DNA from 3 places in the Yimella sp. RIT 621 genome. Region 1 is predicted to be linked to each of the others. Evidence: riboswitches for the same ligand, from Rfam matches in the RefSeq annotation. Region 1 holds a riboswitch; each other region holds the start of a gene.
The links. Region 1 has a riboswitch for thiamine pyrophosphate ahead of EU513_RS08685 (thiamine ABC transporter substrate binding subunit). Riboswitches for the same ligand answer to the same signal wherever they lie in the genome.

Region 2: linked by a shared signal. The riboswitch ahead of thiC (phosphomethylpyrimidine synthase ThiC) and the one ahead of EU513_RS08685 (thiamine ABC transporter substrate binding subunit) in region 1 are both predicted to bind thiamine pyrophosphate.
Region 3: linked by a shared signal. The riboswitch ahead of thiM (hydroxyethylthiazole kinase) and the one ahead of EU513_RS08685 (thiamine ABC transporter substrate binding subunit) in region 1 are both predicted to bind thiamine pyrophosphate.

What each region holds. Positions count from the first base shown of each region.
Region 1 covers NZ_SEIP01000007.1:165,817-170,245, forward strand. The annotation lists gene EU513_RS08675 (LysR family transcriptional regulator) at 1-563, shown strand, start outside; gene EU513_RS08680 (DUF4235 domain-containing protein) at 701-1,051, opposite strand; TPP riboswitch at 1,197-1,304, shown strand; gene EU513_RS08685 (thiamine ABC transporter substrate binding subunit) at 1,321-2,385, shown strand; gene EU513_RS08690 (iron ABC transporter permease) at 2,385-4,028, shown strand; gene EU513_RS08695 (ABC transporter ATP-binding protein) at 4,031-4,429, shown strand, end outside.
Region 2 covers NZ_SEIP01000008.1:14,600-19,028, reverse strand. The annotation lists gene EU513_RS08905 (propionyl-CoA synthetase) at 1-1,745, opposite strand, end outside; gene thiD (bifunctional hydroxymethylpyrimidine kinase/phosphomethylpyrimidine kinase) at 1,823-2,626, opposite strand; TPP riboswitch at 2,660-2,769, shown strand; gene thiC (phosphomethylpyrimidine synthase ThiC) at 2,767-4,429, shown strand, end outside.
Region 3 covers NZ_SEIP01000015.1:71,413-75,841, forward strand. The annotation lists gene EU513_RS13720 (Mu transposase C-terminal domain-containing protein) at 1-349, shown strand, start outside; gene EU513_RS13725 (AAA family ATPase) at 346-1,164, shown strand; TPP riboswitch at 1,507-1,603, shown strand; gene thiM (hydroxyethylthiazole kinase) at 1,595-2,422, shown strand; gene thiE (thiamine phosphate synthase) at 2,419-3,066, shown strand; gene thiD (bifunctional hydroxymethylpyrimidine kinase/phosphomethylpyrimidine kinase) at 3,063-3,908, shown strand; gene EU513_RS13745 (TenA family protein) at 3,905-4,429, shown strand, end outside.

The DNA of each region.
Region 1 (4,429 bases):
GCGAGCTCGACCTGGTGATCGTCGGTGTGCACTCCGAGTTCGAACAACCGCTTCCCGCGCCGCTGCAGGAGATCGAGTTCATCGAGTACGAACCGTTCCTGGTCGCGATCGCGGAGGACGCCGCCCCGCCCAGCCGCCCGCTCACGGTGCCGGACCTGGCGAACAACGCCTGGCTGCTCCCACCCGGTAGACCGGACGGCACGGACGAAGCCCTCACCAATCTCTTCGCGGCACAAGGTGTCAAGCTGCGTGCGCCCTATGGACGACAAGGCTTGTCGGACTACTGGCCCTATGTCGCAGCCGGGAACGCGGTCGCTCTGGCGCTGCCGACCTACGAGCCGCCGATCGGCGTCCGAGTGCTCCCGCTGGCCGGCAACCCGATCGTCGGACGCCGGGTCGTGCGTTGGCACCCCGACCGGGTCGACCGCAGCGAAGCGCTCGCCTGCGCGCGGTCGGCGGCGGCGGTGTACGAAGCGCACGTGGCTGCCGCGGCATCGCGGTACTCGTGGTGGAACCAACTGTCCGACCACCACCCGCGTGCGGCGCGGGATCTGTGGAGCTGACGCGGACCACGTCCGGACATACAGATTCCAGATCACGACGGGCCGCCAGATTCCAGATCACGACGGGCCGCGCCGACGGCAGCGTCGCGGCCCGGGCGGCCAGAAGCGACCCGGTCGGCCGGACGTGAGGCTGTTGGTCAGGCCTTCTTGGCGGCCTTCTTCGTTGCCTTCTCCAGCGCCTTCTGGTGCTCCTTGACGACGACCTGCGGCGGGTGACCGGCGGTCTTGGTCCAAAAGTCGGCGGCCTTGCGCTCACCCAGCGCGCGCACACCCTGCGCGACGGCGGCGGCGACCAGGACGAACAGCGCGGTCTCCTTGGCGGAGTAGTTCGGGTCGTGCTTGCCGACCGGCGCCGGCTGTCCGGTGACTGCGTGCCAACCCTGGTTGGTGACCTTGTTGGCGATCTGAGTTGCCGCCACACCGGCCGCAGCCGCGACGATCTTCCACACCACAGAGCCCATGAGTTCCTCCAAGTCAGCGGCCGTCACCGGCCGATCGGGTCGATTTGTCTGGTCAGAGCCTGCCATGTTTCGTGTGGCCCGCACGTTTGCGCGCCCGATGATTCAGGCTGTGATCCCGGCCGCATCGAACGGCCGCGGACGAGACGCCGGCGAGACGGTGTAGCGTCCGATACGGAAACGACAGGGGAGCGCACGGTGCGCTGAGAGTGCGGCGACCGGGCCGCAGACCCTCGAACCTGATCCGGTTAGTACCGGTGTAGGAAGTCGAGCCCCTCCTTGCATCCGAGGAGGATCAGTTGTTCCGGAGAACCTTCACCACCGCGTGCTGCGGCACCCTCGCCCTGGCCATCGCCGGCTGCTCGAGCACCGGCGACGACAAGCCCGCAGCAACATCGTCCGGCAAGGTCACGACCGTCAAGCTCGTCACCCACGAGTCGTTCGTGATCCCCAAGGACGTGCAGGCCGAGTTCACCAAGACCACGGGATACCAACTGCAGGTGCTCGCCTCCGGGGACGCGGGCAAGCTCGCCAACTCGGTCGTACTCGCCAAGGGCAACCCGACGGGCGACGTCGTGTTCGGCATCGACAACACCTTCGCTTCCCGGGTCGTCGACTCCGGCGCCCTCGCCGCCAACGAACCGAAGGCACTCCCGAAGAGCGCATCGAAGTACGCGTTGCCCGGCGAAGCCGCGCAGTCGCTCGCTCCGATCGACTTCGGTGACGTGTGCGTCAACGTCGACGACGCCTGGTTCGCCGCGAAGAAAAAGGCGAAGCCGCAAAGCCTGGACGACCTCACCAAGCCCGAGCACAAGGACCTCTTCGTCACGCCCGGTGCCGCGACGTCCTCGCCCGGTATGGCCTTCCTGCTCGCCACTGTCGCGAAGTACGGCGACGACGGTTGGCAGGACTACTGGAAGAAGCTCAAGGCGAACGGCGTGAAGGTCACCAGCGGTTGGAGCGACGCGTGGGGCGTCGACTACACCGCCGGCGGCGGCAAGGGGACGCGTCCGATCGTGTTGTCGTACAACACTTCTCCCGCCGACACGATCAAGGACGGCAAGCCGACGACGTCCGCCATGACGGACTCCTGCTTCCGGCAGGTCGAGTACGCCGGCGTGCTGAAGGGCGCGAAGAACGAGCCCGGCGCGAAGGCGTTCATCGACTTCATGCTCGGCAAGAAGTTCCAGGCGTCGATGCCGAAGAACATGTACGTCTTCCCGGTCGATGACCAGGTGAAGCTGCCCGACGCCTGGCAGACCGCGGTCAAGGTGCCGGACAAGCCGTTGCAGGTCGACCCCACGAAGATCACGAAGAACCGGGACGACTGGCTGCGCCGCTGGCAGGACGCCGTCTCCGGGTGATGCGTACTCGCCTCGGGCGATCGCTCGTTCCGGCGCTCGCAGCACTGATCCCGCTGGCCTTCCTGGCGGTGTTCTTCCTGCTGCCCGTGTCGGCGATGGTCGCCCGAGGCCTGCACCTCGACGGGCAATGGTCCTTGGACGCGGTACGTGACGTCCTGACGCGGCCACGCACCCGCCGCGTCGTCTGGTTCACGGTGTGGATCAGCTCGCTCGCGACGCTCATCACCGTGCTGCTCGGCGTGCCGATCGCGTACGTCACCTACCGGCTGAAACTGCCGCTGACGGGGCTGGTGCGCGGGCTGCTGGTGATGCCCTTCGTGCTGCCGACCGTCGTGGTCGGCATCGCGTTCCGCAGCCTGCTGTCGACGTCCGGTCCCTTGGATTTCCTGGGTTGGGACGGCTCGTGGCAGGCGATTCTCGCCGCCCTGGTGTTCTTCAACATCGCGGTGGTCGTGCGCACCGTCGGCGGACGCTGGCAGTCGCTCGATCCACGGCAGGCCGAGGCTGCGGCCTCGCTCGGCGCGAGTCCGTGGACGGTGCTGCGAACCGTCACTCTGCCGGCGTTGCGTCCGGCCGTCGTCTCCGCCGCGATGGTGGTGTTCCTCTTCTGTGCCGGGTCCTTCGGCGTGGTGCTGACACTCGGCGGGGTGCGCTACTCGACGGTCGAGACCGAGATCTACCTGCTGACCACGAACTTCCTCGACCTGCGCGCCGCCGCGGTGCTGAGCCTGCTGCAGGCACTGGTCGTGATCTCACTGCTGTTGCTGACCGAACGCATCACCGACCGTGGCGAGACCCGTCTTCGATCGGGCACCTCTGTGCAGCAACGGGTTCGGCGCAGCGATCTGCCTCACGTACTGCTCACCGGCGCCGCGTTGATCTTCGTGCTGGCGCCGCTCGTCACCCTCGTCGCCCGGTCGCTGCAGGTCGGTGATGGCTGGGGCTTGGGCCATTACCGCAAGCTCACACAGGTCGGATCGGTGCCGGCCCTGCAGGTCAGCGTCTTCGATGCGCTGCTGACCTCGTTGCGGGTGGCGGTCGACGCCACCTTGCTCGCGATGCTCCTCGGACTGCTGGTCAGCTTCGTGATCACCCGGCGTCCGACCTCGGCGGGCGGACGCCGTCTGCTGTCGGCGCTGGACGCCACCTTCATGTTGCCGCTGGGTATCTCCGCGGTCACCGTCGGGTTCGGCTTCCTGATCGCGTTGGACGAGCCGCCACTCGACCTGCGCTCGTCGCCGCTCCTCGTCCCGATCGCGCAGGCGCTCGTCGCTCTGCCACTGGTGGTGCGGGTGATGGCGCCCGCTCTGCGCTCGGTCGACCCGCGGGAACGGGAAGCGACCGCTGCACTCGGTGCCAGTCCGATGAGGGTGTTCTGGGACGTGGACCGGCGGGTTTTGACGAAGCCGCTGCTGGCTGCGACCGGGTTCGCCTTCGCCGTGTCGTTGGGTGAGTTCGGCGCGACGAGTTTCCTTGCGCGGCCGGAGAATCCGACTCTGCCGGTCGTGATCTACCAACTGATCGGCCGCCCCGGTGCCGACCACTTCGGCATGGCCCTCGCGGCGTCCGTGATCCTCGCCGGTGTGACTGCGACGATCATGGTCGCGGTCGAGCGACTGCGCGGTCGGACGGGAAGTTGGTGAGCATGCAAGAGGGACTGGTGGTGAACGACATCCGCGTCCGTTTCGGCACGACGGTGGCCGTGAACGACGTCTGCCTCGAGCTTGCGATGGGCCAGGTGATGTCGATCCTCGGACCGTCCGGTTGCGGAAAGTCCACCCTGCTCCGGGTCATCGCCGGACTGCAGGACCTCGAAGCCGGCACCGTCGGTTTCGACGGTCAGGACGTCACGCGCGTACCGACCCACCGCCGTGGGTTCGGGTTGATGTTCCAGGACGGGCAACTGTTCGGACATCTCGACGTAGGCGGCAATATCGCCTACCCGCTGCGGCGGCAGGGGGTTCCGTCCCGCGAACGCACCGCCCGGATCACCGAACTGCTGGAGCTCGTCGGACTCGCCGGCTACGAGAAGCGCTCGATCAAC
Region 2 (4,429 bases), on a different contig from region 1:
TGCTGCAGGGTGGCGATGGCGCCGACCTCCTCGCGCACCCGCTGTCCGAGCTCGGTGCGCAACTGTGCGAGCCCGGCATCGTCGAGGTTGGCCCACTTGTCGCCGGCCTTCAACACGACCAGCGCCCGCGGCACCTGACCCTTCAACGGATCGGCAACACCGATCACCGCACACTCCGCGACCGCAGGGTGGCCGGCCAGCGCCGCTTCGATGCCGCCGGTCGACAAACGGTGGCCGGCCACGTTGAGCACGTCGTCGGTGCGGCCGAGCACGAACAGGTAGCCCTCGTCGTCGATGTAGCCGCCGTCGCCGGTGAGGTAGTAGCCCGGGTAGGCCGACAGGTACGACGACTCGTACCGGGCGTCGTCCTGCCAGAGTGTCGGAAGTGTGCCGGGCGGGAGCGGCAGCTTGATGCAGACCGCGCCCTCGGTGCCCGGCGGCACCTGTTCACCCATCGAGTCGAGGATCTGCACGTCGTAGCCGGGGGTCGGCACCGCCGCTGATCCCGGCTTGATCGGCAACTGCTCGAGCCCCATCTGGTTGGACGCGATCGGCCAGCCGGTCTCGGTCTGCCACCAGTTGTCGACCACAGGCACCCTGAGCTTGTCGGTGGCCCACTGCCAGGTGTCGGGGTCCAGACGCTCGCCGGCCATGAAGAGGGTGCGGAACGACGACAGGTCGTGGCCGGCCATCAACGCCGCATCCGGGTCTTCCTTCTTGATCGCCCGGAAGGCGGTCGGCGCGGTGAACAACGCCTTCACGCTGTATTCGGCGATGACCCGCCAGAAGGTCGAAGCGTCTGGTGTACCAACGGGTTTGCCCTCGAACACGATCGTCGTGCAGCCGGCGATGAGGGGTCCGTAGACGATGTAGGAGTGGCCGACGACCCACCCCACGTCCGACGCGGTGAACCATACGTCACCCGGTTCCATGCCGTAGACGTTCGTCATCGACCACTGCAGCGCAACCTGGTATCCACCGTGATCGCGCACGATGCCCTTCGGCTTGCCGGTCGTGCCGGAGGTGTACAGCACGTAGAGGGGGTCGGTTGCCGCGACCGTCTCACAGCCCGCCGGCTCGACGGCGCCCGGTTTCATCGCCGCCGCCCAATCGATGTCGCGCTCCCCCGTCTCGGCCTGGAGGTGCGGACGCTGCACCAGCAGTACGCGATCGGGCTTGTGCTCGGCGCGCTCGATCGCCTCATCGACCATCGGCTTGTACGGGATGACGCGGGTCCGCTCCACGCCGCACGACGCGGTGACGACGACCTTGGGCCGCGCGTCGTCGATGCGGGCGGCGAGCTCGGCCGGCGCAAAACCGCCGAACACGACCGAGTGCACCGCACCGATCCGGGCGCAGGCCAGCATCGTGATCACCGCTTCGGGAATCATCGGCAGGTACACGACCACACGATCGCCCTTGCCGACACCGAGCGCCTTCAGCACGCCGGCCGCCCGCCCGACCAGATCGAGCAGCTCGGCGTAGCTGTAGCTGCACCGGACCTCGGTGACCGGGCTGTCGTAGATCAACGCCGTCTGGTCGGCCCGGCCCTCGATCACGTGGCGATCGAGCGCGTTGTAACAGATGTTGGTCTGGGCGCCGGGGTACCACCGGTAGAACGGAGGGTTCGTGTCGTCGAGCGCCTGGGTCGGCTTCTTGAACCAGTGCACTGCCGATGCCGCGTCCAGCCAGAAGCCCTCGGGGTCGGCCATGCTGCGCTGATACTCGTCGCTGTAAGCACCCATGGCGCGAGTGTGTCATCGGCCACACTCCGGCCGCTGCGACTCGCGCCGGACGGCCCGAATCGGTCGCTCAGCGGCGGTCACCACCATCGGTGGAAGTGGTGCACCGGCCCGTGACCGGCGCCGATCTCGAGCGAGTCGGCCGCGCGCAGCGCGTCGGTCAGCCAGACCTTTGCGTCGGTCACGGTGGTGTGCCAATCGGGCCGCTGCGGACGCAGGGCGACCAGCGCGGACGACAAGCTGCAGCCCGTGCCGTGCGTGTTGGACGTGGGGATGCGTGGGGCTGCGAACCGTTCGAAGCCGTGTGCGTCGACCCACAGGTCGACCGCGTCGCCGTCGAGGTGGCCACCCTTGATGAGCACCGCGGGCACACCGAGGTCGAGCAGGCTCCTGGCTTGATCGCGCATCCCCCGCTCGTCGGTCGCAACAGGGGTGGCGGTCAATGCGGCGGCCTCCGACAGGTTCGGTGTCACAACGCTGACAACGGGCAGCAGGTCACGCAGCACAGACGTCACCGACGCGTCGCCGAGGCGGTCTCCGGAGGTTGCGACCAGCACCGGATCGAGCACGATCGGCACCCCGCGATCACGCATGTGCAGGAGCGTCGGGCGGATCACCTCAGCGACCCCCGCTGAGCCCAGAACACCGATCTTTACACCGTCGACACGCACGTCACTTGTCACCGAGTCGAGCTGTGCCGCAACGAATTCCGAATCGATTGGTAACACCTTCTGCACACCGATCGTGTTCTGCGCAGTCAGTGCCGTGAGAACGCTCATGCCGTACGCACCGAGTGCGCCGAAGGTCTTCAGATCTGCCTGAATTCCCGCACCTCCACTCGGGTCACTTCCGGCGATCGAGACGACAGCTGGTGGACGGACCATGTGCGACACCGTAAGTGACATGGGTTACGGTGGCGACACCCACACGGGAGCCCTCGGCAGAGGGCTGAGATCGAGCTGACGCCGCTCGGACCGTCCGAACCTGCCCGGGTCATTCCGGCGAAGGAAGTGAGGAGATCTCGATGTCCGAGATTCATCCCAAGCACCGCCTGCACCACCTCGTCGACGGCGACATCTGCGTGCCCGTCACCGCGATCAGCCTCGACGAATCCCCCGACGGCACAACGAATCCCGATGTGCATGTCTACCGCACCGCGGGACCCGGCAGCGATCCTGCCGCCGGCCTACCCGCCACTCGTTCCGGCTGGATCCAAAGCCGCGACGATGTCGAGACCTACGAGGGTCGCGAACGCACCCTGCAGGACGACGGACGCTCCGCCGTCCGTCGCGGCAAAGCTTCCGACGAATGGCGCGGTGAGCGACGAAATCCGTTGCGCGCCAAGCCTGGTCGCACCGTCACCCAGATGCACTACGCGCGTCAGGGCAAAGTGACGGCCGAGATGCGCTACGTCGCGCTGCGCGAGAACGTCGACGTCTCAGTCGTTCGCGAGGAGTTGGCGGCGGGTCGCGCGATCATCCCGTCCAACATCAATCATCCGGAGTCGGAGCCGATGATCATCGGCCGCCGGTTCCTCACCAAGGTGAACGCGAACATCGGCAACTCGGCGGTCACCTCCTCCATCGAGGAAGAGGTCTCCAAGCTCAGCTGGGCGACGCGCTGGGGCGCCGACACGGTCATGGACCTGTCGACCGGCGACGACATCCACACCACCCGCGAGTGGATCGTCCGCAACTCCCCCGTGCCGATCGGCACGGTGCCGATCTACCAGGCCCTGGAGAAGGTCGACGGGCGCGCCGAGGCCCTGACTTGGGAGATCTTCCGCGACACCGTGATCGAGCAGGCCGAACAGGGGGTCGACTACATGACGATCCACGCCGGGGTGCTCCTGCGGTACGTCCCGCTGACCGCCGAACGCGTGACCGGAATCGTCAGTCGTGGCGGGTCGATCATGGCCGGCTGGTGCCTGGCACACCACGAGGAGTCGTTCCTCTACACCCACTTCGACGAGCTGTGCGAGATCTTCGCCCAGTACGACATCGCATTCAGCCTCGGCGACGGACTGCGTCCCGGATCGGTCGCCGATGCGAACGACGAGGCCCAGTTCTCCGAACTGCGCACCCTGGCCGAACTCACCGAGCGCGCCTGGGAGTACGACGTGCAGGTGATGGTCGAGGGCCCGGGACACGTGCCCCTGCACCTCGTGCCGGAAAACGTTGAACTGCAACAGGACTGGTGCCACGGAGCGCCGTTCTACACGCTCGGTCCGCTGGTCACCGACATCGCGCCGGGGTACGACCACATCACCTCCGCGATCGGTGCCGCAGTCATCGCCCAGCACGGCACGGCGATGCTGTGCTACGTCACCCCCAAGGAGCACCTGGGCTTGCCCAACCGAGATGACGTGAAGACCGGGGTCATCACCTACAAGATCGCGGCGCACGCGGCCGATGTCGCCAAGGGACACCCCGGAGCGCGCGTGCGCGACGACGCCTTGTCGAAGGCACGCTTCGAGTTCCGCTGGCACGACCAGTTCGCGCTCTCGCTCGACCCCGACACAGCGATCGCCTTCCATGACGAGACGCTGCCGGCCGAAGGCGCCAAGACGGCGCACTTCTGCTCGATGTGCGGACCGAAGTTCTGCTCGATGCGGATCAGCCAGGACATCCGGGATCAACACAAGTCGGCAATGGCTGGGATGCGGGAGAAGTCGCGCGAGTTCATCG
Region 3 (4,429 bases), on a different contig from region 1:
GCGCCGCGATGGCATCCGCTTCCAGGGTCTGCGCTACGTCTCGCCAACTCTGGCCGGCTACGTCGGACGCTCGGTCGTGATCCGCTACGACCCCCGCGACATCACCGAGATCCGCGTCTTCGATCACGACGAATTCGTCTGCAAGGCCGTCAACCAAGAGCACCACGACCAGAAGGTCAGCCTCAAGGAGATCCAGGCCGCGCGCAACGCCCGCCGCCGGGCGCTGCGAGCCGGCATCAACGAACGCATCGCCCTCGTGGCCGCACCTACCGAGACGCCACGGATCACCGAAGCACCGGCTCCGGCGCCGAGGTCGGCGTTGAAGATCTACAAGGAGGACCTCAGGTGAGCCAGCGCTTCATCGTCACCAAGGAGCACCGCCGCTTCACCGAGTTCGCCGACGCCGTGCGCCGCGGGCACACCATCGGTTTGTGCTTCGGATCAGCCGGCGTAGGAAAGACACTCTCCGCGCGCCGCTACGCACACTACGAGAAGGCTCATGACCTGCTGACCTACTGGGGGCCGCGCTCCGACAACGACGCCAAGATCTACGCCGCCTTGAACCGGAGCCGCACCGTGCTCTACACCCCCAGCGTGCTGACCACCCCGCGGACCCTGAAGGACGAGCTGACCCAAGCCATCACCCGCACCAACATGTGCATCGAGCAGCACCTCGTACCTCCCGGCACGGCCACTCCCGAGGCCTGGGGATGGCGACACGGCAGGAACTACGTGGAGCTGATCATCGTCGACGAGGCCGAACGACTGCGTCCCGCCGCTCTGGAACTGCTGCGCGATCGCTACGACCGCGACGACATCGCCCTGATCCTGATCGGCATGCCCGGCCTGGAGAAGCAGTTCAGCCACTACCCCCAGTTCTACAGCCGAGTCGGCTTCGCCCACCAGTACCGGCCCCTGGGACAAGACGAACTGCTGTTCGTCCTCGAGCGACACTGGCGATCCCTCGGCAAGACCCTCGACCCCGACGACTTCACCGACGCCCAAGCCATCGCAGCCATCGCACGGATCACCCGCGGCAACTTCCGGCTCCTCGAACGCCTCTTCCCCCAGATCCAGCGGGTCCTGAAGATCAACGAACTCGACACCATCACCAACGACGTCATCGAAGCCGCACAGAGCACCCTGGTCATCGGTGTCACCTGACCCCGCCACGAAGCGACCGAAGAACCCCGCCATTCAGCAGACGAAGTCACACATTCGGACGCACTGTGGCGCGGCCAGCAGAGATGACCGATGTGTCCTACTGGGGTGTACCCCAGATGTCAGTTTTCGAAGTCCACTGCACGAGTGTCCGAAGTCGACTGCACATTTTAAGGTTGCGCAGCCGTTGTCTGGTGAGGCGCCATGGTGAGGGCTGCGGCGGCCAAGGAACGCCGTAGCGCAGCCGGGCACTGGTGACAGCACGCCCGGACGGTCCGAGGCGCGACCCTTTTGCGATCGCTGAAGCGAGGGCACGGTGCTGGGAACGGTGCGGATGTTAAGCTGGTGAATGACGCGGGGTGCCGTGCTGGTACGGCTGAGATCACACCCGTTGAACCTGATCTAGTTCGTACTAGCGAAGGGAACGTCGCCGATGTCGGCACCTTCTTCCGTCCCTACTGTCCCACTCGATGCTGCCGCTGTGGGCGAGGCCTTGGCTGCGATGCGCGGGCATGCCCCGCTGGTGCAGTGCCTGACCAACGTCGTCGTCGCTCAGTGGACAGCGAACGTCCTGCTCGCGGTCGGCGCCAGTCCGTCGATGGTGGACAACCCGGAGGAAGCCGGGCCGTTCGCCGCCGTCGCCGACGGGGTCCTGGTCAACCTCGGCACGCCCCAAGAGGCGACGGTGGCTGCGATGCACGGCGCGGTCAGTGCCGCCGCGGCGGCCGGCACCCCGTGGGTGCTCGACCCGGTCGGGGTGGGTGGGCTCGCCTGGCGCAGCCGGGTTGTCGTCGACCTGCTCGCCCACGCCTCCCCGGCACTCGTCCGTGGCAACCCCTCAGAGATTCTCGCTTTCGCCGGTGGGGGCAGCGGTGGGCGGGGTCCGGAGAGCGTCGACGCCGCCGAGGATGCCCTCGACGCCGGCCGGGCGCTGGCCCGGGAGCACGGCACCATCGTCGCGGTCTCCGGGGAGGTCGACCACCTCACCGACGGCACCCGGCTGGTGCGGGTGGCCAACGGCCATCGATGGTTGACCCAGGTCACTGGCGGTGGGTGCGCGCTGGGCGCGCTCATGGCTGCCTTCGCCGCCACCACCGACGACCCGCTCCTGGCCGCCACGGCCGCGACCGCGACGTACACCGTGGCCGCCGAGGTCGCGGCCGAGCGTGCCGCCGGGCCGGGGAGCTTCGCCGTTGCGCTGCTGGACTCTCTCGCCACCCTCAACCCGCAGGAGCTGACCGAGAAGGTGGTGCTCCGGTGACCCGCCGACCGGTGAACCTCAGCCTCTACCTGGTCACCGACACCGGTTTGTGCGGCCCACGGGGGGTGCCCGCGACCGTGCAGGCTGCGGTCGCGGGCGGAGTCACCGTGGTGCAGTTGCGTGACCCGGGCGCCACCGACGCCCACTTCGTCGCCCTCGGCGTGGCGGTCCGCGAGGTGCTGGCGGGGACCGGGGTGCCGCTGATTATCGATGACCGGGTCCACCTCGTTCAGGACATCGGCGCCGACGGCGTCCACGTCGGTCAGCGCGACATGCCGCCTGCTCAGGCCCGGCAGTTGCTCGGGCCGGACGCCATGGTCGGGCTGTCGGTCAGCACGATCGAGCAGGTTCGCACAGCACGCGGGCTCGGTGACGGCGTCTTGGACTACCTCGGCGTTGGACCGGTGTGGCCGACGGCGACCAAGCCTGACCACGGCACTCCGATCGGCCCGGGCGGGGTGGCTGCGGTGGCCGCCGCGAGCCCGTGGCCGGTCGTCGCCATCGGCGGCATCACCACGAAACGCACCGGCATGCTGCGCCACAGCGGCGCCGCCGGCGTGGCGGTCGTCTCGACGGTGTGCGCCGCGGAGGAACCAGCCGTGGCGGCCGCGAGCCTGCGGGCCGCGTGGGACGGGCAACCGTGAACCCCCGCCCACCGATCGCGCTGACGATCGCCGGCTCCGATCCCTCCGGCGGGGCCGGTATTCAAGGCGACCTCAAGACCTTCTCCGCACTGGGTGCCTACGGCACCGCGGTGCTCACCTCACTGACCGCCCAGTCCACCCAGGGAGTCACCGGTGTCCACGTCGTCCCCGCGGACTTCGTCCGCGCCCAGCTGGACACCCTCGTAGACGACGTGGCGGTTGACGCCGCCAAGATCGGGATGCTCGCCTCCGCGGCCACCATCGAGACCGTCCTCGCCTTCCTCGACAAGCGCTCCGACGCGGTGCCGGTTGTGGTCCTCGACCCCGTCATGGTGTCCACCGCCGGTTCCCGGCTGCTGGCCGAGGACGCCGTCGAGCCGATGCGCCAACTCCTGCCGTACGTCTCCCTCATCACGCCGAACGTCCCCGAGGCCGCCGTGCTGCTCGACGCCGACCCCGCCGAAGACCTCGACACCATGCGCGCCCAGGCCATCGCGCTCCGGGAGCTGGGCGCCGCGCGGGTGCTGGTCAAGGGGGGCCACCTCGGCGGCGACGCACACGCCACCGACCTGTGGCTCGACGACGCGGGCGAGCAGCTGCTGACCGGCCCGCGGGTAGCCACGGTCAACACCCACGGCACCGGGTGCGCCCTGTCCTCCGCGATCGCCGCACTCGCCCCGCGCACCGGGTCCCTGCTAGAGGCCACCCGCCAGGCCAAGACTTGGCTCACCGGCACCCTGCGGGCCGCCGACGCGCTCCACATCGGCCACGGACCCGGCCCCGTGCACCACTGCCACGACATCTGGAAAGACGAGAACGACTGGAAGGACAGCGACCGATGACCAGCCCACACACCTCCATGCCCGAGACGATTCGCGACCACGACGACACTGGCGTGTTCAGCACCGTGGCGTGGCATCGCACGGCCAGGGTCCGCGAGGCGATCGACGCGCTGCCCTTGTTGCACCAGCTGAGCGACGCGACCCTGGCGGAAGAGACGTTCCGGCACTACCTCGCCCAGGACGCGCTCTACCTGGCCGACTACGGCCGGGTCCTGGCCGCGGCCGCCGCTCAGGCCCAGGCGTCGGAGGAAATAGCATTCTGGGCGCAGGCCGCGCGGGAGGTGGTCGAGGTCGAGCGGCAGCTGCACGCCACCCACGTCACCGACCTCACCGCCGCCGAGCCCTCACCGACCACGGTTGCCTACACCTCCTACCTGCTGAGCCTCGCGACAGCGGGAAACTACCCGGTCCTCGCGGCCGGCATCCTGCCGTGCTTCTGGGTCTACGACGACGTCGGCACCCGTTTGAAGGCCGCCGTCGGTGACCTGAGCACGCACCCGTACGGGGACTGGATCGCCACC